2 regions of the Lysinibacillus sp. FSL K6-0102 genome follow, and region 2 is predicted to be linked to the other one. Evidence: predicted binding sites of a transcription regulator. Region 2 holds the regulator's gene; the other holds the start of a gene.
What was found. Region 2 encodes LexA, which represses DNA repair genes until DNA is damaged. Its sites were predicted from a motif close to CGAACATATGTTCG; they were not measured.
Positions count from the first base shown of each region.

Region 1 (10,503 bases), 1.6 Mb from region 2:
ATTTTTATTACAGAAGCGTTTGGCTGGCGAGCTGTATTTTTAGGTATTAGTATCCTATCAACGATTTCAATGATATTAATTGCTTTATTACTTGAAAAAATGCCAATTGGAGAAGTAGTGCCACTCAAGGCGCAAATTAAATCGCTGGCGAATTTAAAAATCCTGACAGCACAGTTAACTACCCTATTTATGCTAGCGGGCCATTACATGCTCTACGCCTATTTAACACCATTTTTAGTAGAGGCATTTGATATGAATGCTTCATGGATTAGTATTTGTTACTTAATTTTTGGTATTGCCTCTGTTAGTGGAAATGCTGTAGGTGGATGGGTGAGTGATAAAATTGGCACAAGTAAAGCCATTATTTTAATTGTCTCAGCTTTTGCCATTGTCTTATTTAGTATTCCTTATACAATTATTGCCCTTCCACTGTTTTTAGTATTTACGGTTTTATGGGGTGCGTTGAGCTGGGCACTGACACCGCCATTACAAAATTACTTAATTCAGGCGGATCCTCAATCATCGGATATTCAGCAAAGCTTAAATACAGCTGCCCTGCAAATTGGTATTTCTATCGGATCAGCAGTTGGTGGCGCAATGTTTGCTTGGACAGGTTCTGTTATGCACCTAGCTAGCTTTGGTACGATTCTAGTTCTTTGTGCATTAGGCTGCGCGATCTTTTCTATTAAAAGGGCACCTCTTGGACAGGAGCAGCACGTAGATTATCAGTCAGCACATCATCATTCATAATCGAACGATAGCCCTGAAAGGTATTGGGAAAGCCATCCCAATACCTTTTTAATTGGTTTGCATGAATCTATTTTCGTACACTTCCTAAAATTAAATTCTCTATGGTTTCTTAGCATACTCTAATTACCTATGGAATAGATTGTTGTAGTTAATGAATTTACAGATTTGAGGAGTTTGAGATTTTAAGAGCGAATATTATTTTTAAGAAAAATAGTAGGAGACTTTCAAATCTTGTAAATGGAAGGAGAACTCAATGACTGAATATCATCAACAATCAACTGCTGAAGTCATGAAGATATTGAACGTCACCACGCAAGGTTTGACTGATGATGACGTCCAAAAGAGGCAACAAGTCTATGGCTATAATGTATTAGAGGAAGGGAAAAAGACAAGTACGTTGGCTGTTTTTATGGGCCAATTCAAAGATTTATTGGTCATCATTTTACTCGTTGCTGCCTTCGTTTCCTTTCTACTAGGAGAAGTAGAAAGCACCATTGTGATCATGATCGTGGTTATTTTAAATGCCATTTTAGGTACAGTGCAGCATGTGAAGGCTGAACAATCATTAGATAATCTAAAAGCATTGACCTCTCCCATTGCCAAGGTCATGCGTCATAATCAACTAGTAGAAATTCCTTCTGAAGAAATTGTAGTAGGGGACCTTCTGATGTTGGAGGCGGGAGATTATATTAATGCGGATGGAAGACTACTAGAAAGCCATAATTTACACATCAACGAAAGCTCTCTTACAGGCGAATCAATTGCTGTGGCAAAAAGTACAGACCCTATTCGGAAGCAGAATATCACCATTGCGGATAAGAAAAATATGGTGTACTCAGGAAGCTTTGTGACCAATGGACGTGGCATCGTGATGGTTACGGCAATTGGGATGCAGACGGAAATCGGAAAAATTGCGAATTTACTCGATACAGCAAAGGAAAAGAAAACGCCATTACAAATTAGTCTCGATCAATTCGGTGAAAAATTAGCCTTAGGGATTACGCTGATTTGTTTAGCAATCTTTACGATTGATCTTATCCGAGGACGAGCCTTAGTAGAATCCTTTATGTTTGCTGTATCTCTTGCTGTGGCGGCTATCCCTGAGGCTTTAAGTTCTATCGTGACCATCGTATTAGCTTTTGGCACCCAAAAGATGGCAAAGGAAAATGCGATCATCCGCAAGCTTTATGCTGTGGAAAGCTTGGGGAGTGTATCGGTCATCTGTTCTGATAAAACAGGTACTTTAACAGAAAATAAAATGGTGGTACAGGAAGTTTTTGTGGACCAGAAGAAAATTCCTCATGATTGGCTCAATCCAATAAATCCAGTGGAAAAAGAACTAATGGTAAAAGCGCTTTTATGTAGTGACGCTGTCGAGCGTGACCACAAAGAAATTGGTGATCCTACAGAAATTGCGCTCGTGAAATTGGGGAAACAGTATGGGTTAGATGAATTGAAGATACGTGAGCAATATCCACGATTGGCTGAAATTCCATTTGATTCGACGAGGAAGCTTATGAGCACTGTCAATCAGATGGACAAGCAGCCCATCATGATTACCAAAGGGGCTCTGGATGTACTCTTACCAAAAGTGACACGAATCAAAACATCAACAGGTATTTTTGAGATAACCCCGCAGCATCGCCAGAAAATCGAGGCGGTGAATCGTGATTTTTCTATGAATGGTTTAAGGGTGTTAGCCATTGCTTATAAGGAGGTATTGCCTCTACAAAAAGTCGATCCACGAGCGGAACGAGATTTAATCTTTGTCGGCTTAGTAGCGATGATGGACCCTCCAAGAAAAGAGTCGAAAGAGGCTGTGGAAAGCTGTATAAAGGCAGGTATTAAACCCGTCATGATTACAGGAGACCATAAAATTACAGCAACCGCGATTGCCGAACAAATTGGTATTTTGCAAAATCCAGCTGAAGCTATAGAGGGACATGCGCTCGAAGGCTTAACTGATCAAGAGCTGCAAGAGAAAGTACAGGATTATTCTGTTTATGCCCGTGTGACACCAGCCCAAAAAATTCGAATTGTTAAAGCATGGCAGGATAAAGGACATGTGGTTGCCATGACAGGAGACGGTGTCAATGATGGACCTGCTTTGAAGCAAGCAGATATTGGGGTGGCTATGGGCGTAACAGGCACAGAGGTTGCAAAAGATGCCTCATCCATGATTTTAACGGATGACAATTTTTCAACAATTGTTAAAGCAATCGCCAATGGCCGTAGCATCTATACAAATATTAAAAATGCCATTCTGTTCTTATTATCTGGAAATGCAGGCGCTATTTTTGTCGTGTTATATGCAACGGTTCTGGGCTTACCTGTTCCTTTTGCACCTGTCCATCTTCTATTCATCAACTTATTAACAGATAGTCTGCCTGCTATTGCCATCGGTTTAGAGCCAAATAATAAGAAAACAATGAAGGACAAGCCTAGAAACATTCATACTCCTTTATTAAATAAAAAATTTACCACACAAGTTGTGCTTGAAGGGATATTAATCGCCATCTCCACCATTATTGCGTTTCAAATCGGTTTATCGACAGGCGATACGTTAACAGCAAGCACGATGGCCTTTACAACACTATGCCTGTCAAGGTTAGTGCATGGCTTTAATTCTCGATCCAAACAATCCATCTTTGCGATTGGTGTATTTTCGAATAAATATACGTGGTTCGCCTTTATCATTGGTGTGCTAAGTTTACACATGGTCTTATTTATGCCGATGCTTACAACGGTCTTTGAGGTAGCTCCATTAACACCAGCACAGCTAGGCTTTATTTATAGCCTATCGGTGTTACCATTCCTAGTCAATCAATGGTATAAGCTACTGTTCGTGAGAAATCGATAAAGATTAAAAAAAAGAAGCTTCCGTTAGTTATTAAAACGGAGGCTTCTTTTTAGTGTGTAGAGGCTAATAACCAGCCTTTACTCTTACTTAGGTCAATCAATCTCGCTCCAAGTAGCGCATAACGCATATGGAGTTCACTATATTTGGTTAGATGTGTTTTCTTTACTGCCAGCTCTAAAGCTTGGCTTACGGCAATCAAAGAAGAGGCAATATTCATCGATAAAATAGCACTTATTTCGCCATCATTAATGAAAGATTTCCCACGAATATCCGTTATTTTCATTTTACTGTATTCTATCGATGCTGTTGGTGCCAGCACACCGTTTTCCTTTAATAGCAGTGTTAGCTGTTTATTTTCCTCTTTTAAACATTGAATAAATTCCAATGTAAGGATTTTTAAGTTTTTATCACGCGTATGCTTAAAAAAAGCATGACTGGAAGCAATATAGCCTTGATTGATCCCAAGCTGTGACCAAAGCTTGAAAACCTCCTTAAATCGTAGCGATGCTAGATTTTCATTTATCATTGTCATCCTGACACTTCCTAACTCTTAGGTTGATTTAAGATTAGGATGTAGCAGTAAATGACATTCTATTCATCTTTTACAATAAAAAATGTATAAGAGGTCGCTAATAGTAGGTGCCATAAGGGTACATAGGAGGGTAACGATAGGGATAAGGGTATGGACATGGTTTCATATATTGCTGTGGCATGGTTGGTTTATAAGGGGCTTGATCGGTTGCTGATTGGACACGATTGCAGCCTTTTGCTGGTCCGATATAAGTCGTAGGAACAATCGGTGCAATCGTTTTCTTCCATTGTTCTTCATCTAAACAATACGTATGGGCCATAATATTGGCTGGTGTGAATTTTAAGATATCAGAGCCTAAAATGACCTCTGGCGTTGGCGCATCAAAAATAGCAAGTAGATGCGTGTCATCTTCTGTGGCTACTTCATAATGCCACCAGCCCTGTGGTACATTCGCAACCTGCCCAGGCTTGATAGGATAGTTTTGAATTTTCTTGGTAAAGGGATTCAATATAGAAACCGTTGCTGCTCCTGCAATACAATAGACAAGCTCTGCAGCATTTTGATGGTAATGTGGCTCGATGACATTGTCTTTACTTAAAAAAATATCAAGCAAAGATGTATTTTCTAATGTATTTAATTGTTCCACACCGAGAATATTAATGTAATTTCGGGAGTCTTTTTTAAAAAGCGTACTTTTATTGACATCAAAAGTGAACGCTGCAGAAGGGGAGTTATAATCGATATTTGAGCTGATACTTACATCCTTTCTCATATAAATTGAGCTATTCATCATCATAGATTATGTTTTAGGTACTTCTAGACTTACACAAATGCCTAGCTACAGTCAGCCTCTGTCTGGAAAAAATTAGCTAAAATTACCACTTCTATTTCAGAACATACGTGCGTATAATAAAAACACAAACGTTTGTTCTTAGTTATCAAAAACTCTGTTCAACATGAACGCAAACAGAGTCAGTAAAGGAGCATTCAACATGAAAGAACAGTTGATAAAAGCCATGCATCGTCACCAAATCGTTCACATGATGTATATAGCGAAATCAGGTGCCATTACGAAAAGGCGCGTGAAAATCATCCACATTAAAGGTGATTCCTTTACCGCCTTTTGTTTTACAAGGCTAGCGAAGCGTACGTTTCATATTAACAATGTTCTAGCACTTCTGCCCATTCCCCAACGGGAGTCTGAGGTGATATGAATTACAACGACTTCCCACAGAAAGATATTTTTTGTATTGATATGAAGTGCTTTTATGCAAGCTGTATTGCCATGCTAGAAGGGCTAGATGTGCTGACAGATCCAATTGCTATCATCGGTAATTTTGAACAACCTGGCAGTATTGTGCTGGCTGCATCACCAGTGATGAAAGAAAAATTTAACATTAAAACAGGGAATCGGCGTTATGAAATTCCCAAACATCCAGATATTAAGTTGTTTGAACCAAAAATGTCCTTTTTTCTAGAGATGTCCATGGCCATTACGCGTCTGATTGCACAATATGTCCCTCCAGAGGCGATCCATGTTTATAGTGTGGATGAAAGCTTTATAGATCTAACAGGTACGGAGCAACTTTGGGGTTCGCCTGAGCAGGTAGCCAAATTGATTCAGGAAGACATCTATGAAAAGTTTCGCATTCCGTCCGCCATTGGCATGGGACCAAACATGTTGATGGCTAAATTAGCATTAGATTTAGAGGCAAAAAAAACAGGCTTTGCCAAATGGACCTATGCCGATGTCCCAACAAAGCTTTGGCCAGTGCGTCCTTTATCTGATATGTGGGGGATTGGGAAACAGATGGCAGCCAATTTAAATGCGATGGGCATTCAAACAGTCGGTGGATTAGCCCATGCCGATTTAGCCGAATTAGAAAAGCGCTTTGGTATTATGGGTAATCAATACTATTACCATGCATGGGGCATTGATCTCTCCACATTAGGTGAGCCATTGGTGAACAATGCGGCATTAAGCTTTGGGAAGGGCCAAATGCTCATGAAGGATTATCACACACGAAAGGATATTGCAGTTGTACTCCTAGAAATGTGTGAGGATGTGATGCGACGTACACGGGAAGCAGGCTATGTCGGGCGGACTGTTAGCTTGGGGCTCTCTTACAGTCGCAATGCGATGACGAAGGGGTTCCATCGCTCAAGAACCATCGAAAGTCCAACCAATGAGACCCTTGTTATGTATCAGACTTGTCTGGACTTACTAGATGAGCATTTTGCGGGTGAGCCAGCGCGTCAATTATCTGTTAGACTGACAAACTTAGAGCCAGAGCGTAGCATTCAGCTTGATTTATTTGATGAGCGTAAGGACCAGCGACAGGTTATTGGTCATGTCATGGATGCGATTCGTAGAAAATATGGGGTGGTGGCCTTATTACGCGCAGCCTCCTATACCAGCGCTGGTACAGCTATTTCACGGAATCGCTTAGTGGGCGGGCATTTAGCATAAGGAGTGGAAAAAATGATAAGAGATAGAGGAACGATGAAATGGACAGCGATGATGCTACCAGAGCATTTAATGCTTTTGAAGGCATGGAAACAAGAGGTGTTGACAGAGTTGCCTCGGGAACATGCTGAATGGGAGCTTGAAGAATTACAGCAAATAATCACACAAGCATTCACACAGCATAACTATATTATGTTAACTATATGGGAACATGGTAACTATGTGCAATGGGGAGGTACCATTCAAGCGATGCACGAGGACCAGCTGCTACTAGAAACCATTACCACAACGAAGCACATCCCGTTAAGATACATTTATGCTGCTCGTATAGAAGATGATGGATGTGATTAATGGAGAGCAACGACGATTATTACATCAATATTTGCTGCTTGATTTAGCTGTGAAATCCTTACAGCACGATCTAACAGTGGCGGAGCATTTTAAGATGAAGCGTGTATTTTTACCTGCTATGGATGCTTTATTAAAGCAGCTACACAAAGATTATTTTCAATTAAAACGTCAGCTCGCCCAACAAAAAATACGATTAGTTGGCTGGCATCGAATTGATGATTATTTTAGTGATGTGCAGGTGGCTACCGCAGGCAATGATGAGGTACTACGCTATGCCAATCAAGCGTTAAAAACACAAGTCGAAGAGCTAATGAATAAACATTTATACAATGCCTAGGCTTACGTCTACGACGAAAAAGCCAAAAGCTGATGGCAGGAGTGGTCAGCTTTTGGCGGCTTTATTTCTCGATAGGTTTCACATCAATTTGCTCAACAAGAAACTCATTGTTAATACGATTAAATTGATAGGTAATACGAACATCGGCTACATAAATAGGTGAGATGCCAATCGATCCAGGGATATTTAACATTATTTTTTGATTTTCTACTGTATAAATGACCACACCACCGAAAGCAAGTTGCGCTTGATTGATATCTGGTGCTGGATCAAAGTCATAATCAAATGTAGATTCTTTTCCCTGTGCTTTCATCGTAATCGCTAATGTGCCATCATCTTTTTTCGTAATCGTTGATTCAATAGTATGTGCAACGATGTCTTCATAATGTTGGACATTCATCTCCGATAAATCCTCTCCATTTACCACATGAATCTCATAGTGATTGAGGCCTGTCCCTCGTCCAGTTTGGATAATAATAGCAGCCTCTTCCTTATGATCATTTGTCAGATCTGTATAGAATAACTGAGGTTTAGTTCCTGTATCAGGGATTGTCCAGTCAAAATTTTTCCGCTTACCATCAATATCTAAAGTTACCTCCGTAATTTCATTTTGTGCTTCATTTGGTGCAAATAATCTCACCTTCTCATCATCGGAAACGGCGATCAATGGAGCCTCATGCTGTATCTCCAGCTGTGATGAGACCTGTTCAGCAGGGGTGTTTACTGTCTCATTTGGAACAGTAACACTACATCCAGCTAGTAGAGAAATTCCTAATAACCATAGCCACATCTCTTTTTTCAATGTCTAGTTCCACCTTTTCTATAGCTAATTGACTTTATTATACTGTATAAACATGCCCCATAGCAGTTGAATTCGTGAAGGAAAAGCTTATATGCCAGGGAGTGGAGGTGTAACAATGAAATTCTTAGAGATGGTAGGGGAAAATAGAATTCCATTGTTTGTAAGGTACGCCTCGCATTTTGAAAAGCAAATGAGTGACGATTTCTTTACAATGGCAAATTCATAACGATTTGTTCACCAATAGGTCCCATTCTTCTTTCTCCATGATCCATAAAGCCTACTTTGACATATAAATTCTGTGCAGCTATATTTTTATGATTGACGACTAACACTACTTCATTACATTCTTTAAACTCCTGCTTCACAAAATCAGCAAGTGCAGACATAGCCTTTTTAGCATAGCCCCTACCTTGCTGCTGATGGTCGATGGACAGGGCAGTTAGTAACATTGCCTGAGGATTACTAGAATATTGTTGGACTCTGTCCGTTGCATGAAGCACAAAAAAGCCGACAGGTACGCCACCACTTAAAATCACAATTGGATACTGTCCGACCTTCTCGATTGAAATCTCTTGAGGAAGTGCCGTAAATTGGTGTTGTTCTTCAGGTAATTCAAAACGATTTAACTGCTCTACATAGCTTTCAGAGAAATGTACTAACTCAATATTCGTTGTTTCTTGCATAAAAAAGCCTCCTTTTCTAATAGTTTAACCATAGAACAAACGTTCGTCAAGGAGGCTTGTATTAAAATAATGTGGGGGTAGGTCATTTTAACTTAAAAGGGTACCAAAAAGTAAAATAAAAGAAATACTAATCATCACAATAAGTGTAATGACCATTGTTAAAATTCCTCGAAGCAAGGTCGTTAAATTTTTAACATTTTTCATACCGACCAGGCTTAGGTAGAAACAGGCAATAGACAAGAGTAGTGTCAACAGTAATGGATGGAAATGAAGATAGGTGTCAAAGAAGTCTTTCATTGAACCTGATAGAAAAAATAATAGAATACAGCCCAAAGATAAGATAAATGACCAGAGATTTAAATTAATTCCCATTGTTTTCCTCCTTCCTATAAAAACGAATTTGTTGTAGGAATGTTCCGATGATTCCGCTTGATAGGGAAAAGGAGAAACTAAATGTGTGCTGCTAGAACAGGGTCACTCGGACGAAAGTGACCCCAAGTACCAAAAGGAGTGTAAAGTAAAGTTACAAGAACTTTACACTACTATTATTATGTGAAGCTAGCGGTTTAAGATAGTTATCTATCTAAATTACTAACTTTTAATTGTGAGTAAAAATAAATGAGCTAGAAAAAAACGAAAAGGGGAGGAGATTTGAATAGCTGTGGTAGCGATTCATGGTAAAAAGGCTTTAGCTTCTGTAATGGAACAGAGGCTAAAGCCTGAGACGATCAATTAACACATGAAGCTAGCACCAACGATAATAAGAAGGATGAATAGTACAACAATAAGCACGAATGTAGAGCTATTGCCGCTTCCATTGTCCCCGCCACAGTAATTATTGAAATTACAGTAACTCATGAAACACACCTCCTTTCTTTCTTTCTTTTAAAGTATGTATTGGACAAAAGGGGGGTATTAGCGAGTAGAGAAAAAATGAGTTGTCCCTTCATTCGGGAATAAAGCGGTGCAAGCTTTACTTTATTATTATGATGGAATAGTAGCTTGAGTTAGTTGTTAGCCTGTATAGCATCAAGAATAATGAAACAAATACTACTAATTGTTTTGGTATTCAACACGATGTAAAAAAACATCCGTTCTAGGATGTTTTTTTAGTATAACGGCTGCTGCGTATGACAAGGGGGGAAGCCGTTCACATCATGAATCATATGAAGGTCGTATTGCTTTAAGGCAAATTGACTTTGATACAAATATTCAAGAACAAGCAGTTTTCCTCCTGATACGCCACAGAGGACACCAGAAGTTCCTTGACCATTTGTAAAAGAAACACCAACAGGCTGACCGATTAAATACGGAATTTTATGTTGCCAAGGCACAATAGCCACTCCTTTCACTATAATATATGAAAGGCGTGGCTAGAGGTTCTTACCTTCACAAAATCATACACGCTGTTTGTGGAGATGCTAACTAAATACTGACAAATCAATCATTCTTTCATTACTATTTTTATGGTAATATAAGTTATATATGGGGTTATAAAGAATTTTTAGTTATTAACGATTGGGAGGAGAATGGATGAAATTTAAAAAGGGAATCACCTTTATTCTAGGTCTCTTACTACTTATGCTTGCTGCCTGTACACCAACAGAAAAAAGTGAGAGCCAACTTCATGAGAAAAAGCAAATAACAGATGATGAAGAGATGGTGTTCTCATTTGAGCACCCTCAAACCAAACAAAAATACAAAATCATTCATGCCAATCA
Region 1 covers NZ_JBBOPH010000001.1:2,873,557-2,884,059, reverse strand. The annotation lists gene NYE73_RS14720 (MFS transporter) at 1-750, shown strand, start outside; gene NYE73_RS14715 (cation-translocating P-type ATPase) at 1,004-3,610, shown strand; gene NYE73_RS14710 (DUF3231 family protein) at 3,660-4,142, opposite strand; gene NYE73_RS14705 (cupin domain-containing protein) at 4,240-4,896, opposite strand; gene NYE73_RS14700 (WYL domain-containing protein) at 5,135-5,356, shown strand; gene NYE73_RS14695 (Y-family DNA polymerase) at 5,353-6,612, shown strand; gene NYE73_RS14690 (YolD-like family protein) at 6,625-6,960, shown strand; gene NYE73_RS14685 (aconitate hydratase) at 6,944-7,297, shown strand; gene NYE73_RS14680 (hypothetical protein) at 7,359-8,099, opposite strand; gene NYE73_RS14675 (GNAT family N-acetyltransferase) at 8,306-8,782, opposite strand; gene NYE73_RS14670 (hypothetical protein) at 8,870-9,154, opposite strand; gene NYE73_RS14665 (YjcZ family sporulation protein) at 9,515-9,640, opposite strand; gene NYE73_RS14660 (hypothetical protein) at 9,892-10,116, opposite strand; gene NYE73_RS14655 (DUF2268 domain-containing protein) at 10,316-10,503, shown strand, end outside.
Region 1: NYE73_RS14700 (WYL domain-containing protein) is a predicted target of LexA. The motif match lies at 5,061-5,074, and genes of this name have one in related genera.

Region 2 (10,503 bases):
AGTGCCATCGAATCTATCTCACGGCTCCATGACATGGGGATCGAGCCATTTTTATTATCCTCTTCCCTTGTAGGAATCATGGCGCAACGTCTTGTACGAAAAGTTTGTCGTGATTGTGCTGAACCATATATATTCACTTCTCGTGAACTAGAAATACTTGAGGAGAATGGGGTGGAAGGCAAAACACATGGTAAAAAAGGGCGTGGATGTCCTGCCTGCAATCAAACAGGCTACAGAGGACGTATGGCGATTCATGAAATCCTCCCTGTTGATCGCCAAATAAAGGATATGATTTTAAATCGTGTTGGTGATCGCGTCCTCCGTGATTATATGAAAGAAAAAGGCTACCATACCCTATTAGTGGATGGATTACAAAAGGTTGTAGCAGGCCAAACAACCACTTCAGAAATATTACGTGTTGCAACTGCAGACTAGGGGTGAAAAAAATGACAGCATATTCAATCGTTGAATTATTAACACGTGCATTTGAAGAAAAAGCATCTGATCTTCATTTAACAAAAGGTATTCCACCAGTATATCGTATCCATGGGCAACTGGAGCATTATGGCACAATCCCACTTGAAACAGAGGATTTGAAGGCAATGGTAAAGGTCATTCTTCCTGTCCATAAACAACAGGAATTTGAGGATAAGGGAGAAACGGACTTTAACTTTTCATTGCCTGGGAAATGTCGATTCCGTGTCAATGCATACCATCAGCGAAATGAAGTGACGATTGCAGCTCGTTTAATTGAGGCTAAAATTCCTTCTATTGAAGCACTCAATATGCCACAGGTGTTATATAAGCTTGCGGAAAAACCACAAGGCTTAATTTTAGTAACTGGCCCAACAGGCTCAGGGAAATCAACTACCTTGGCAGCAATGATAGATCACATCAATGAAACAAGATCTAAACATATTATTACGTTAGAGGATCCAATTGAATATTTGCATACACATAAAAAGTCTGTCATCAATCAACGTGAGATTGGTGTCGATACAATGAGCTTTGCCAATGGTTTACGTGCATCATTACGTCAAGACCCAGATATTATTTTAGTTGGGGAGATGCGAGATTATGAAACCATTTCAACGGCTATTACGGCTGCTGAAACAGGGCATTTAGTTATGGCTACACTGCATACAAGTAGTGCACCAACGACGATCGACCGTATTATCGATGTATTTCCACCGCATCAGCAGAGTCAAATTCGTGTGCAGCTTGCGAATGTACTACAAGGTATTGTTTCTCAGCGTTTATTTGTACGTAAGGATGTAAAAGGGCGTATTGCTGCGACAGAAATTTTAGTACAGGCACCTGCTATTTCAAATTTAATTCGTAACGAAAAAATTCACCAAATTCCAAGTGTGATGCAAACAAGTAAAGCATTGGGTATGCACACATTGGAGTATTCCATGCAACACCTAATTACCACAGGTAAGATTTCACTAGAGGATGCAAGACCATATATGAACGCTGGTGATTATAGTTGACGATATTTCGTTATAGTGGTCGGACCAAAACAGGAGCGCCTAAAAAGGGCATTATCGAGGCACCGAATAAAAAGGTAGCCATGGAAAAGCTTCGAGCACAAGGAATTAATGCACGAGAACTTCAGGAGTCAAATAGCATTTTACATAAAGATATTGCTTTTGGAACAAAAGTAAAGCACCAGGAATTTGTTATTTATTGTCGACAATATGCGACATTAATTCGTGCTGGCGTTCCCGTTGTTGAAGCGACCCATATTTTGGGTGAGCAAACACGGAGTAAACCACTAAAGCGAGCATTGATGCAGGTTGAAGAGGATATTCGAAATGGTATGGCATTTTCAGATGCAGCAGGCAAACACCCAAAAGTGTTCCCATTGCTATTTGTCAATATGATGCGTGCTGGTGAGGCTACAGGGAACGTCGACGATACATTAGATCGTCTTGCAAGCACACTAGAGAAGCAATACAACATTAAGAAAAAAATTCAATCTGCTATGACCTATCCAGCGATTTTATCGCTTCTAACACTAGTGGTTGGTATGTTTTTAATGGTGTTTATTGTGCCAACCTTTATGGATGCATTTAAAGAAATGAATTTGGAAATGCCGTTAATAACGGTCATTGTAGTGGGTATTAGTGATTGGCTCATTCAGTTTTGGTACCTTGTGATTTTAGGGCTATTGGTATTAGTAGTGGGCCTTCACTATTTCTATAAAAATAATAAAGAGTTTCATTATGCCGTCAATGTATTTTTACTGCGTATGCCAATCTTTGGACAGCTTTTGCAAAAGGATATTATTGCGAGAATGACAAGAACCTTGTCAACACTCTTTAGCAGCTCCGTACCAATCTTACAAGCCTTAACAATTGTCGAAAAGGTTGGTGATAATCCGGTAATGGGGAAAGTAGTACTGGAAGCGCGCGATAATTTAGAAAAGGGTGGCACATTATCAGAGCCACTTGAAAAAAGCTGGCTATTTCCACCGCTTGTAACACAAATGACATCAATTGGCGAGAAAACAGGGTCCTTGGATTACATGCTCGAAAAGATCGCTGATTTTTATGAAGAGGAAGTAAACCGTGCCGTCGATACCATGAAGTCACTCATTGAGCCTTTAATGATTGTGGTACTGGCTCTAGTTGTAGGAGTCATCGTTGCGGCTATATTCTTACCAATGTTCCAACTATATGAAAATATGTAAAAAGGAAGTTTGTGTAATTACACTTCAAATATTATTTTAAGGAGGAATCTATCATGTTCAAAAAATTAAAAAATGGAAGAATAGCAAAAAATGAAAAGGGTTTAACATTAATTGAGCTTTTAGCTGTTATAGTTATTTTAGCTATTATCTCCGCAATAGCAATTCCTGCAATTGGAAATATTATTGAAAATACACGTTATAACGCAGCAAAAGCGGATGCGATTAATGTTCTAAATGCAGCAAATCTATATTTTACTGATGAGCCAGATCAATCTTCAGTTACAGTATCTACATTAAAAACAGAAAAATATTTAGATAATGCAGGTAAACTTGAAAGTGTTGCTACAACTGCTACAGTTACTAAAGGAAGCCCCAACTCATTAACTGCTACGAATGTTCCATATAGTGGTACTACAAAAACTATTACATTTACAGGAGCAACATTACAATCTATCAATGGAGACAAACAAAAACCTAGTAAGGGAACAGTAACTGCAATTACAGCAACGGTAGCGCCATAATCAGTCCTCCCAACCCACTCAGAAGCGCAAAAAAATTTGCGTTTCTGGCTGGGAAATGGATGACTAATTGAAAAAATCAATTATACTGAATAGGATAAGGAGGTCTTTTCACATGTTTAAGAGAAAAAGAAAGTCGCATGTTTCGATTGAACTGAAGGATTATGTGCTGCGTGCGATTGTGGCGAAAGGACCAGAGCCTAATCAGTGGCAGGGCTATGAATACCCTTTAGCAGCTGGAATCGTTGAAAATGGAACTATTATCGATGAGGTAGCTCTTTTTGAGGTGATTAAAGAGCAAGTAATGAAATGGACAGGGAAAAAACAGGCTGTTCGTATGTTTGTCCCTGATACGACGGTTCTATTAAAAAACTTTGAGCACCCTAAAGATGTAAAGCCTCAGGAATTACGAGGATATGCTGAAATGGAATTGGGACATTCTATTCATTTACCATTTCAAGACCCTTTAATTGATGTGTATGATGCAGATGCCGAGGACGGCAAGGCTATCTTATTTGCTGCACCTTCTGAAGAGATTACGAAACTAGTAGGGATGCTGTTAGATGTTTCATTAGAACCCGAAGCTGCCGATATTCGTGCGCTTTGTAATATACGTTTATTAGAGCACATGTCCTTATTAATGCCTAATAAAACATATTTAATTGCAGAATGGTCGATTAATGAACTCTCTATCAGTATTTTTTCCAATGGCCAAGTGGAGTTTTTGCGCTATCAAACCATTGAAGTAGATATGACGCAATGGCTGGGGAAGAAAGAGAATGAGTTTAGCTATCAATTTATTTATAATGGCGAATCAGAGAATTATCAAATGGTCGTAATGGATCAGGTTCTAGAGATTGATCGGATGATGAATTTCTTTAAGTTTTCTTTACATAAAGGTGAAAAAACAGTGGATGAAATTATCATGCTTGGCGATAACCCACTATTGAAATCAATTGGGAACTTACTCGCTTCTAATTTAGAACCACCACTAAGGGTTGTCGATGGGAAAAAAATTGAGAAATCGTTTCCGCGCTTTAAGCGAGAATTTTCAACGTTGCTTGGCTTAGCTTTGAAGGAGGTTCGTTAATGGTTCCAGATATAAACCTCTTACCACAACTTGAAAAAAGAACAACCTCTCCCAAGCTTTTTTATAGCTTGGTGATTGTCATTGTGGGACTTATTGTAGCGTATTTACTTTTTTTATTTTTTACATCCAAAAGTGAATTGTCACGATTGACTGCAGAGGAACAGGCATTAACAACACAGCTTGATCAATTGCAGCAAGAGCTAGACGCACGACAAAATGTCGATCAGGGTTCGTTGGAAGAGTCAGTAACTTTTATTCAAAGCGTTTCTTATCCTGTAACACCGTTAATTGATGAAACAAAAACTTTATTACCAACTCATTCCTATTTACGTAGCTATGTTTTCGGAGAGAACTCGGTGAATATTGAAGTGGATTTTGAAACGATGACAGATATATCGAAATATGTGGAGCGACTTTTAATGAGTAGCTATTTTACAGATGCTCAAATTAACACTGTCTCAAACTTTGAAATAGAGCTAGGTGAACAAAGGGTGTTAACACCCCAACAAAAATTTAAAGAAGTACCGCGGTATTCAGTGTCCATTACAGCGACAATCGATTTTATGTATTTAGCTGGAGGACGACGCTCATGAATAAATTAACGAGTAGTAAAAATTCATCTATGATCTTGTTACTGGCGCTGATAGCTGCTATTTTATTTGCGCTGTATTATTATTTGCTTTCACCAAAATTGGATGAAGTGAATGAAAAAGAGAGGAATGTATTGCAGGTGCAGCAAGAATTAGCTAGTGTCAAAGAACAACTAGCACAATTAGACAAAGAGCAGGGACAGCCTACTATCAATATATTAGCCTTAAGACAAAAGCTACCTGCAACAAGAGCCGTTGAAAAGATTATTCTTGATTTAGCTGAGATTGAAGAGGTGACAGGAACTCGTATACTGTCTTTAACTGTTCAAGGTGAGGACGGCACTGTGACACCTTCAGATGTATCGAATGATCTTAATATGTTGGAGCAGGCTGAAGCAGAGGTCAATGGTGATCAGGAGAACAAGGAGACTACTACACCAATTGCATCTCTTTCGAAGGACTCTTTACCAACTAATTTAAAGCTTGTTACTTTTATATTAGAGGTGGGTGCGCTTGATTTTAATTCTCTTGAAAGCTTTTTACAGGAGGTTGAACAATTAGAGCGTGTCATGAAAACCGATAAGATTGAATTTAAATTGCCTGGAGAGCAGGCACAGCTTGAGAAAGATGCAGATCTTACGTTAAAGGCAACAGTGCAAGTGACAACGTTCTATTACGAAGAACAACAATAACTTTATTGATAGGCGCACCATACTGCATTTGTATGGGCGCCTATTGGTTTAGGAGGACATAAAATTGGAAATGGCTTATACGATCTTTATTTTTTTATTTGGACTTGTCTTTGGCTCTTTTTATAATGTAGTTGGCTTACGTGTACCACAGAAGGAGTCGATTGTACATCCTCCTTCACATTGTCCAAAATGTCAGAGACGACTGACGGCGCTTGATTTAGTACCAGTTTTGTCTTATGTATTTTTAGGAGGAAAATGTCGTGGTTGTGGCAATAAAATTTCTTGGGTTTACCCAGTCATAGAATTAATGACAGGTGTATTATTTGCCTTTGCTTATGGGCAGTTAGGCTGGGGCATAGAATTGATAGTAGCACTCTTTTTTATCTCCTTATTAGTTATTATCGTTGTATCAGATTTAGCCTATATGCTAATTCCAGATAAGGTGTTAGTATTCTTTTTACCTTTGCTAGCTATTGGACGAGTGCTGTCACCATTAACACCGTGGTGGGACTCTCTTGTGGGTGCTGTGGTTGGGTTTGGCATATTATATATCATTGCTGTGCTATCAAACGGTGGCATGGGTGGAGGCGATATTAAATTATTCTTTTTAATTGGTCTCGTTCTGGGTACGATTGATACACTGTTAACGCTATTTTTAGCTGCAGTTATTGGTATGATTGTCGGGATTACCATGTTATCGAAAAACAAACAGGGGAGAAAAACACCCATTCCGTTTGGGCCATCTATTGCATTGGCCGCAGTTATTGTTTATTTCTATGGCGATGTATTAATTAATTGGTATCTAGGCTTTTGGTAATTGTGCAATTTTCAAGAATTTGGAGGGAAGCAAGTGAAACCGATTATTGGTATTACAGCCTTTGTTGAGGATGATTTATCCTCTCGATTAAATGCTGCTTACAGTAAAAGCATCATTGAAGCAGGTGGAATTCCACTGATTATTCCAATTGGAGTAGAAGAAGAGGCAGCCCAGATTTTAGCCCTTACAGACGGTTTATTATTATCTGGTGGTCATGATGTGCACCCATTTCTATTCGGGGCTGAGCCTTCATTAAAGCTTGGAAAAATTCATCCAGCGCGAGATACGATTGAGTTAGCATTGATTGAAGCCGCATTCCAACGTAAGATGCCTATTTTCGGGATCTGTCGAGGAATTCAAATACTAAATGTTGCATTAGGTGGTACCTTATATCAGGATATTGATAGTGATCACTTTAGTACCAAGTTACTCCAACATATGCAGCAATCAGGTAGAGCTGTAGCTACCCATTCTGTACAGGTTATTGCTGACAATCTATTAGCGACTATCGTTGAACAAGAGAAAATAGCAGTGAATTCATTTCATCATCAAGCGGTGAATGTTTTAGCAGAAAAATTAAAAGTAGCGGCAAAATCTAACGACGGTATTATCGAAGCGGTAGTTCATGAGGAGATGCCATTTTGCTTAGCTGTTCAGTGGCATCCTGAGGAACTAGCCATAGCAGGAGATGAGAGTGCTCAAAAGCTATTTTCAGCCTTTATTGAAGCGAGCTTAAAATTTAAGAAGGAAGTTTAGAAGAGGCATTGTACAAAGAATCCAATCGTATGTGGATTCTTTTTTTGGCGTAAAAAAGAGGATACATGCTCTTAGAAGGAACATAATCCTCAAAATCTGCTTTAATCGTTAATGTACACGTCTGTAAAGACCTACAACTTGTCCTAAAATAGAAACTTGATCGACTATAATTGGTTCCATAGAAGAATTTTCAGGCTGTAAACGGAAATGGTTTTTCTCTTTAAAGAAACGTTTTACAGTTGCTTCATCCTCAGCTGTCATAGCTACAACAATATCCCCATTATTAGCTGTTGCCTTTTGTTTTACAATGACTAAATCTCCATCTAAAATCCCAGCTTCAATCATTGATTCCCCCATGATTTCTAGCATGAACAATTGATCTTCACTTGTGCCATACGTATCGGGTAATGGGAAGTATTCTTCAATATTTTCAATTGCTGTAATTGGAGAACCAGCTGTAACTTTCCCGACAAGTGGGACATGGATCACCTGTTGTTTTTGAATGGATTCTTCAGGCTCTAAAATTTCAATTGCGCGTGGCTTTGTTGGATCTCGACGAATAAAGCCTTTTTGTTCTAATCGAGCTAAATGTCCATGAACAGTTGAACTGGAAGCAAGTCCAACTGCTTCACCAATTTCACGTACTGATGGTGGATATCCTTTAGCTCGTACCTCTTCCTTAATGAAAGCTAAAATGTCCTCTTGTCTTTTCGAAACTTTTTTCATGAGTGCTCACCTCTTTTTTCTAAAATCATTCTTCTTATTTGATAGTATAACAGAATGCGAACATGTATGCAAACATAGGTTCGAAAAGTGTTTGACAAAAACGTTTGTTCGCTTTATTATGGGAACATACATTCCGAACAAACATTCTTAAAAAGGGGTAATGATTATGACATGGTTTAAGAAAAACACACATATCTCAATCTTAATAGGAGCTTGTTTATTATTTGCAGCATACCTTTACATTACTGATCCAGGAAAAGTTAGTTACGCAGAAATTCAAATCGAACATGGGGATAGCTTGTGGTCGTTAGCCGAGCAATATCGTGGTAAGATGAGTACTGATGATTGGATAAAGCTTGTAAAAACTGAAAATGAACTAGCAGATATTAAAATTGTAGCGGGAAAATCTCTAGTTATTCCTGTAGTGAGTGATCAAGCCAGTCCCATCAATACTATCGAAATTGCGAGAAATGAACAATGATAAATAATCAACTATCGGCTGTTGTCTATTGTCGCGTAAGTACTGAAAAAGAAACACAAAGCTCCTCATTAGAGCGCCAGCAGGAAGAGTTGCTGCGCTATGCTAAAGAGCAAGGCTATGCGGTGAAGGGCGTGTTTAAAGATCAACATAGTGGCTATGATGTAGAACGTGAAGGCTTGCTAGAAATGCTTGATTTTATAAAAGATAAGAACATTAATGCTCTTTTTGTCCAAGATGAAACTCGTTTAGGACGAGGCAATGCAAGGATGGCTGTATTACATTTATTACAAAAGTCAGCAACTGATGTTTTTTCTATGCGTGATGCAGGCCCAGTCCAATTAAATGAAATGGATACGATGCTGCTTGAAATTTTAGCGATTGTAGAGGAATATCAGCGTAGAATCCATAATGCTAAAATTCGACGAGGTATGCGACGTGCTGTAGAAAACGGTTATCGTCCAGAAAATAATTTATCGAATCGAGGTAATCCGCAGGGGCAGGAGCGAAAAGATCTACCTGTAGAGGAAATTGTGAAGCTACGCAAACGTGGATTTACCTTTGAAGAAATTTCTATAACGCTTAGAGGGTTAGGCTTTGAGGTAAGTAAGGCGACAGTACATCGTCGTTTCCAAGAGCACCAAGAAAGATTAGCAGGAAAATAATATTCCTGCTAATTTTTTTTGTAAAAAACTACTGAAGGGAAGAAAAGCTTTCGATGATAACATGATTTGGCAATTGGAAAGGGTACTCTTTATTTATTCGGTCATAAAACATGATGCCATTTAAATGATCGATTTCATGCTGTACAACGATGGCCCCGTAGCCCTGTAACTGTACAATGATTTCATGTCCATCGATGTCGTAAGCTTTGACTTTAATTCTCTCATATCTCGGTACAAAACCAGGGACAGGTCGATTTACAGATAGACAGCCTTCTCCTTCCGGTAGATAAATCATATTAAGGGAATGACTCATTATTTTAGGGTTAATCAGCATCATTTCTTGGTCATCAAAGAGTACAACAAACATTCGTTTATCTACGCCAATTTGATTAGCAGAGAGTCCACTTCCAGGGCGAAGCTTATATTTTTTTGCTAGCGTTTGATTTTGGCTATTTTTCAGATATTGCAGCATGGCTAGGAGGGTATTTCGGTCCTCATTTGTCACTGGTATCGACACTTCTTGAGTTTGTTTTCTTAAAATTGCCGAGTGTTCTTTCACAAAATCCTTCATTGTAATCATATAATCCGGGTGAAATTTAGTCATAGATAAACACCTCATCAATACGGCTATTGAGAACCTTAGCAATCTTAAAAGCTAATTCTAGGGTCGGATCATATTTATCATTTTCAATACTATTAATGGTCTGTCTCACAACTCCACACTCTTTTGCAAGAGCAGCTTGTGTTATGCCTAATTTTTTTCTTAAAATTTTGATGATGTTCTTCAGAAAGATCCCTCCATTTTGTCCAAAGTATTAGACATATATCGTAAGACAAGAATTAAAAAATGTCCAACTAATTGGACATTTTTTGGTGTGAAAAACAAAACAGTCAATTGAAGGGGAGAAATTGATTTCCGGTGCAGGCTGCTTGCTTTCCTGTGGCACGCTGACGGAACGGAAATCACCCCACAGCCTTGTTAAAAGTTCTCATTCTACTAATGACATCATCTTTTTTCAACAACATGAAATGCCCGATTAATTGGACATTTGGGTTTTAAATCATCACTTAATACCAATTTTCATCAAAATTTAGCTTTAACGCATGCCCGAAACAAATACCGAAAGGAATAAAACCTCTTCCTCTTGCTGTAATGATATTTCCATCTTGTACCACTAGTTCATCTGAATAGTTATGAAGTTCAAAGCACCCTAACTGCTCCATGCCATCTAAAGGTAGTCCTACTGTATATTTTTTGTTCTTTAAGACCCCTGCTTTTGCTAATAGGTAAGGGGAGCTAGAAATACTTGCAATCATTCCTCCTTTTGCAGATAGATGACGAATGAAATCTAGTAAGCTCTCTTCAAGTTGTAATGTAGAAATATCCATACAGCCTGGTAATAGTAGACTATCAATATCGTCAAGCTCTACCTCATTCACGGATAAATCAGCTATACAATTTAAACCAGATTCTCC
Region 2 covers NZ_JBBOPH010000001.1:1,255,387-1,265,889, forward strand. The annotation lists gene NYE73_RS05850 (GspE/PulE family protein) at 1-435, shown strand, start outside; gene NYE73_RS05855 (type IV pilus twitching motility protein PilT) at 447-1,493, shown strand; gene NYE73_RS05860 (type II secretion system F family protein) at 1,490-2,695, shown strand; gene NYE73_RS05865 (prepilin-type N-terminal cleavage/methylation domain-containing protein) at 2,749-3,216, shown strand; gene pilM (type IV pilus biogenesis protein PilM) at 3,329-4,303, shown strand; gene NYE73_RS05875 (PilN domain-containing protein) at 4,303-4,896, shown strand; gene NYE73_RS05880 (hypothetical protein) at 4,893-5,585, shown strand; gene NYE73_RS05885 (prepilin peptidase) at 5,650-6,402, shown strand; gene NYE73_RS05890 (gamma-glutamyl-gamma-aminobutyrate hydrolase family protein) at 6,436-7,158, shown strand; gene lexA (transcriptional repressor LexA) at 7,267-7,884, opposite strand; gene yneA (cell division suppressor protein YneA) at 8,051-8,365, shown strand; gene NYE73_RS05905 (YneB family resolvase-like protein) at 8,362-9,027, shown strand; gene def (peptide deformylase) at 9,056-9,631, opposite strand; gene NYE73_RS05915 (helix-turn-helix transcriptional regulator) at 9,624-9,815, opposite strand; gene NYE73_RS05920 (DJ-1/PfpI family protein) at 10,096-10,503, opposite strand, start outside.